DNA from 2 places in the Limnobacter thiooxidans genome. Region 1 is predicted to be linked to the other one. Evidence: predicted binding sites of a transcription regulator. Region 1 holds the regulator's gene; the other holds the start of a gene.
The links. The regulator FliA, encoded in region 1, starts transcription of late flagellar genes. The targets are predictions, from matches to a motif close to CTAAAGTTTNNNNNNNNNNNGCCGNTA.
Positions count from the first base shown of each region.

Region 1 (3,379 bases):
ATGCGTCACAAACTGGCCTTGCATTACATTGCCACCGGCCAGCGCGTGCCCGAAGACCTGTTTCCGGCCAATCCACAGGTGCTGGTGCACCGTGCCCTGCGTTCGCGCAGCGGCCAGGCATTTCAAACCTCGAGCGAAGAATTGAAATGGAAAATGGCCCAAGTCTCGACGACTGGAATTTAAGGTTTCATGGTGAACTGATGCATATGGATCAAGCCAATACACTTCGACACCTGCTGGGTCAGCAACACGCCGTCATTCATCCGATTCTGGGTGACATGGGGTCTGACTACGCCGCCTGCCTGGGACGCTTCGTACTTGAACAACAAGCACAGCGTGACCGGGTTACTGCCTTGTTTGACGGTTCAAGCGAAGGCCTGCTGCAATTGCTGCCCCAGGGCGCACGGCACGATCTTATCGAGTTTTTCAATGGCAAGCTGAACCTGGAAGATCAGGTGGTGCAGTTGGGCGACAGGCAATACCTGGTGCCCGCCAAACTGGGCCTGCAGGCCCTGGCCCGAAAACCGGGGCAGGTCAACGCCTTGTTGGGCAAGTTGCACCGCATGCCGGTCAACTGTGACCGCTATTACGCCACTTTGCCCTACGAGGCTGTAGAGCTGGCTCACGCCTTGTCTCCGAATGATGAATGGTACTGGGTTGTGCAACCCACCGCGCGGTCCGTCACACGGGCTTTCCACGCCATTCGTTCTTCGAAAGGGGTAGACGAAAACATTCAACACCGTGTTATTGTTGCAGGTGTGAAGAGCACGGATGAAGCTGATCATGTATTCGCCAATCTGCTCGAAAGTACGTCGTCCATGTTGGCAACTCCTTTGCAGTACGCGGGGCATTTGCCAGCGCTGGCGCCGGGCAGGGCGCTGAATCAGGTCAGTCGGGAGATGATTGCGGCGGGGCGTCGAATCGCGAAGGCCATTTGTTCGTTCGATGAACACGCGCTGGCGTAATAACAAGACAGGAATCACACACTCCATGTACACAGCCCAGGGCACACTCAACAAATCCAAGCAGATCGACCAGTACATACCGCTGGTGCGCCGACTTGCTCACCACCTCATTGCGAAGCTGCCGGCCTCAGTGCAAATCGATGACTTGATTCAAGCCGGTCTCATTGGACTGATGGACGCAATCACCCGGTTTGAAGAAGGGCAGGGCGCACAGTTCGAAACTTACGCCAGCCAACGCATTCGTGGTTCCATGCTGGATGAATTGCGCTCTGCAGACTGGATGCCCCGCGGTGTTCGCCAAGCCCAGCGAAAAATCGAAACGGCCACCTTAAAGGCCGAGCAACAGTTGGGTCGTTCTGCCACCGAAAAGGAAATAGCGGAAGTCATGGGCGTGAGCCTGGATGAATACCAGAACATGCTGTTCGACTCGCGCGGTGCCCAACTGGTCTTTTACGACGACTATGCCGAGGACGGTGATGGCGAAGGTTACCTGGATCGCCAGATGGATGGTGATGAAGACGCCAATCCACTCGAGCTGTTGGGTGACCAACGATTCCGGTCCACGCTGATTCAAGCCATCGAAGAACTGCCAGAGCGTGAAAAAATGCTCATGGGGCTGTATTATGAACAGGAGTTAAACTTCCGTGAAATTGCGGCTGTTCTTGGGGTCACTGAATCCCGCGTGTGCCAGTTGCACACCCAGGCTGTCAGTCGTCTCAAGGCCAAGCTTCGCGACTACTAATTTGCATGGCCCAGCCTAAAGATCAAGGAACACCGAAAACCTTCAGGCAATCCAGCAAGCGGGTCAACCGTTCCCTGATTCTTGTTGTCATAACAGCCATCGGCCCCTTGGCGCTCACCGGGCTTTACATGGCAGGCAACACCACCGACCCCGATGGTTGGCTGCTCACAATTTTCTTTTCCCTGCTGTTGGGTGCGATTGGTGCCTGGTTCATGGGCAACAAGCTGATTTCCGGCTTGCTCGGAATCATTCAGACATCTGTTCAATCTGAAAGCCAGCTGCGCCGCCTGATGGAATTGTCGGGCGACTGGTACTGGCAGCAAGATCCGGCCCACACCATCGTGCGCATTATTTATCGTGGAAAAGATCAGAACGGCACACCGAAAAGCAGCCAACCCTTGCCCTTCGACGGCTTGGCGCGCTGGGAAGTGGAAGGCTTGAGCTGCATCGACCCGCGTTACAACTGGGACACATTCAAGGCATTGCTGGACAATCACCAGCCTTTTGACAAAGTCAGTTTTGAATATTGGCCACGTAACGCCGAACGCATCATCTTCGAATCCACAGGGCGCCCCTTGTATGGCCCCAAGGGCGAGTTTCTGGGTTACATGGGTGTTTCAACGGACATGACCCAAAAGCGCTTGAATGAGCAAATGCTTTCATTGCAGCGCTCCCTGTTGCAGGGGGTTCTGCTTTCTGCGCCCATTCCCGAGTTGGCTGCTTCATACGCCCGCGGACTGAAAAACTGCCTGACCGTTCACGCCGAAGTGGTGCTAGGATTTCGTGACAAATCCGAACAAAATCACTGGCGTGTTCGCGGAACCAACCCCTTGATTCGCATGCCGCTGGACAAAGGCCAGGCTTTTTGGGACAACGCAGAGCAGTACTGCGATCCGCTGGAAGGTCATGACCAGCATGGCCTGGTTTGACTGAGCAAAATGAAGCCCGAACATTATTTTGATGACAGCTGGAAAAACGAGCTGGGTATTTCCTCTATTTGGCTGGCCCGCAGAAAAGCCGTGGAGCCGAATCAGCCCGAATACTGGATCATGGTGGCTCAGCAGGGCGTTGAGCATGCCTGTCATGACGATGTACTTCGGGTTTTAACCGCCATTCGCTTGTTGGGTTTGTGTGTTGAACGCCGAGTATTCGAAGATGATTTACAAGGCTTGAACGGCACGCTGGAGCAGCGCATTACCGATCGCACAGCTGAACTGACCCGCAGCAATTCCGAGCTGGAAGCTTTCACTTACACCGTGTCGCACGACTTGCGGGCACCCCTGCGTGCCATTGACGGGTTTTCCAGTATCTTGAAAGAAGATTTCGCCGATAGTCTGCCTGCTGAAGCCAACGGCCTGCTTGACCGAATCAGTAACAATGCCCGTCAAATGGGCGGTTTGATTGACGGGCTTCTGGATTTTTCCCGCCTTTTGCGTACCGATGTGGCCCGCGTCAAGGTGGATCAGCAACAGTTGGTGGAGCAGATTCTCGATCAGCTTGATGCCAAGCGCAAAAACATCGTCGAGGTGTGTGACCTGCCACCGGTGTATGCAGACCCGGTGTTACTTAAACAGGTCTGGATGAATTTGATCGACAATGCACTGAAGTTCAGCAGCAAGGCCGAACACCCCAAGGTGATCATTCATTGCGAAAAAGGGGTGCGGACTTTCCG
Region 1 covers NZ_AP028947.1:1,162,192-1,165,570, forward strand. Annotated here, with positions in the region: gene flhF (flagellar biosynthesis GTPase FlhF) at 1-183, shown strand, start outside; gene RGQ30_RS05325 (P-loop NTPase family protein) at 201-965, shown strand; gene RGQ30_RS05330 (RNA polymerase sigma factor FliA) at 991-1,707, shown strand; gene RGQ30_RS05335 (PAS domain-containing protein) at 1,713-2,636, shown strand; gene RGQ30_RS05340 (sensor histidine kinase) at 2,646-3,379, shown strand, end outside.

Region 2 (3,379 bases), 1.5 Mb from region 1:
GCCACCACATCCCTGGGACGGGAAACCGCACGGATGCCATCTGCACCAACCGAACTTTCCAGTACGAGGCTTGAGCTGGAGTTGTCAGCAAACATTTGTACCAGTTGCATCGACTTCACGGCGGCCGGAATACCATGCCCCGACACATCCAGCAGATAAAAGCCATACACATCAGGCTGCAGTTCGAAAACATGCAAATGGTCGCCGGAAACATATTTCGACGGTACAGACAACCACTGATAATTCAAGCCGGCAAAGGGACTTTCGGGTTCGGGAAGGTAACTGCGTTGGAGGCTGGACACTGCCCTGAGGTCTTGAGCAATCACATCGTGAGCCCGAGAGAGCTCGTCGGTTTTGCGGGCCAGCTGGGCCTGCAACTCAATTCGACGAACAGCCGATTGGAGACGGGCTTCAAGTTCACTGCCATCAACCGGCTTGGCGAGCACGTCGTCTGCACCAGCGTCGAGTGCCTTGATCAGGAACTCCTCATCATTCTGGGCTGACATCAAGATGATGTAGGTATATTGCCCCAGATTCAGGTTGCGCAGGGTCAGACACAATTCCGTACCTTGCATTTCCGGCATTTGCCAATCGGCCAGCACCAACTGGATTTTCTTTTGCTGAATCAGCTCAATGGCCTGTTGTCCGCTTTCCGCGAATTCCACCGGGTAACCCCACTTGGCCACCATGTGGACAAACAGGTTGCGCTCGACCACCGAATCATCAACTACCAGAATTCGAGGCAGGGATTTACCAGGGTCATTGGCCTGCACGCTGTCTCAGGCCTGCTGAAAAAAGGCGATTGCTTTGGGCATGTCGTCCAGCAAAGAAAACTGACGATCCATGCGAGACAACTCGAACATCATTCGAACTGATTTGTTCATGCCAATCAATGTCAATTTACCCTGGTTGTTGCTGATGTTTTTGAGCAAGGCGACCAGCGATCCGAGACCACCAGAATCGACCAGCTTCACGGCAGAAATATCAAGGGCGAATTTTTTACTGGTTTCTAACTTTGAAACCACAGCGTTCCGTATGATTGTGCCCACGGCGCTGTCGAGACGGACCGCTTCGACCTTCAATACAAACACATCGCCGATGTCTTCTGTTGAAACCATTTAACCCACCCTAAACTTATAGATCTCTCACACAAAAAGTGCGACTTTTACGACACTTTATTTAATAATTGATCAAATAAAGCGCTATGACTGGAGCATATACAAAACCTTGGTATAGCGTGACAATGAATGTGGAATAATTCCCACAAGAAACAGAAAAACCCGCAAACGGGTTTACTCAAGTTTGCAACTCAAAGTTCATGTACCCCTTATCTTATTACCAAGCCCAGCGATGATCCAATATATGAAACACACTTTATCAATTGCCATTTGCGTGTTTTGTTTGACGGGTCACGCCCAGCTGCCCGTGCCACCGGTCCAACAGACCCAAGCCGCACGCGCGGAAAGTGCGGGTACCGAGAAGCAGCGAACGCTGACTTTTTCAGAAATGGGGCAATCTCGCGGTGTCCGTCTCACGGGTACAAACCGTTTGATCGATTTGAATTCGGGTATTCGCTTGGACGAATTGGTGACGCGGGCCAGCCTGAACCTGAAGGTTCTTTACCCGCAGGGCATGCGGCACGACCAGTCATTCATTCGCGTGTATGTGAACGACCAGTTGTCTGCGTTGAGCCAACTCAGCGCAAGCCGGGCAGGTATCAGCCACAACATGACGCTTGAACTGGACCCCACGCTGTTTTCCGATTTCGCAACCATCCGGATCGAATACGACGGCACCTATGACACCGAGTGTGTGGACCCAGGCAATCCGACTCTGCGTGTGGACATTCGACCTGAAAGCACCCTGACGATTGTCTCCACGCCTCTAAACCTGGTGAACGACCTGGCTCTGTTGCCGGCGCCATTTTTTGATCCCCGGGACAATCGAAAACTGAAACTTCCACTGGTGTTGCCCGCTAAACGCAGCGACACCAACCTGAAAGCTGCGGGCATTCTGGCGTCGTGGATGGGAGCTCAGGCGTTTTATCGTCAGGCTGAATTCGATCTGCTGGACAATGCTTCACCCACACGCCACACCATCATATTAACCACGGGCGAAAACATGCCGCAGGGCATGGACAAGACGCAGATTGAGGGACCAAGCCTGATGATTGTCGGGTCGCAAGACAACCCTTCGATCAAACACCTGTACGTGATGGGTCGCACCGAGGACGAGTTGCTGCAGGCTGTTTATGGCTTGGTGATTGAGGGCCAGGTGCTCAGTGGTCAAAAAGCACTGGTCAAGAAAGTGGAACTGGGTGCACCCCGCAAGCCTTATGATGCACCACGCTATGTACCCACCGACAGGCCAGTTCGCTTTGGTGAACTGATTGATTTTCCGGGACAACTCGAGGTCAGTGCCGACAAACCGCGCGCGGCACTGAACCTTCGCCTGCCACCAGACTTGTTCAGTTGGGCGGGTCGCAACATACCGATGGATTTGAAGTACCGTTACACCGCCCCGTCGCGCTGGAACGACTCTTTGTTGAACATTGAAATCAACAACGCATTGATTCAGTCGTTCAGGCTGGCGCCGCGTTCGGAACAAGTGCAAAACAAGATCAACATCGACCTGCTCGGCCAGGCTGAACTAAGCAGTGAAGAGTCACTTCAAATTCCGGCGTTCCGCGTGGGGGGTAACAATGAACTGGCCTTCGGATTTGGCTTCATGGCTGAAGGGGGCGGTGCCTGCACTCGGGTATCACAAGTCGCGCGGGGTTCGATTGATCCGGAATCTACACTGGACTTTTCGAACCTGCCGCACTACACCCGCATGCCCAATTTAACGGCTTTTGCCAACGGCGGTTATCCCTTCAGCATCATGGCCGACTTGTCCGACACAGCCATTGTGTTGCCGACAAACCCGACTGCACTTGAAACACGTTCATTCCTTAATGTGATGGGACTCTTCGGTCAATGGACAGGGCTGCCCGCGACACGCACAACGCTGATCGTGTCGGACAAACCCGAGGGAATCGGCAGCAAAAACTGGTTGGCACTGGGTACCAGCGATCGGCTGGGCTGGTTGAATGAGGCCAACATGAACCTGCCTATGGTGTTGAACAATACCGAGCGCAGTATGGGCTTGCCGCCTGCATTTCAATGGCTGAAGGGCCTTTGGCAGAGTGACAATGAGCTGCAACCAGGCAGCGACACGCGCGCACTGATTCAAACAGCAGGTTCACTCGGAGCCATCGTGGGATTTGAATCGCACCTACAAGCAAAAAAGGCCGGGCTGGTTGTCACCGGTACTGATCAGGACAGCTTTGAGCGCGCAGTGGCCGCCTTGTCCAGCTACAGCGATGTGGCGAAGATCAAGG
Region 2 covers NZ_AP028947.1:3,199,177-3,202,555, forward strand. Annotated here, with positions in the region: gene RGQ30_RS14610 (response regulator) at 1-773, opposite strand, end outside; gene RGQ30_RS14615 (STAS domain-containing protein) at 780-1,118, opposite strand; gene bcsB (cellulose biosynthesis cyclic di-GMP-binding regulatory protein BcsB) at 1,363-3,379, shown strand, end outside.
Region 2: a site for FliA is predicted at 1,296-1,322, ahead of bcsB (cellulose biosynthesis cyclic di-GMP-binding regulatory protein BcsB). Genes of this name have one in related genera too.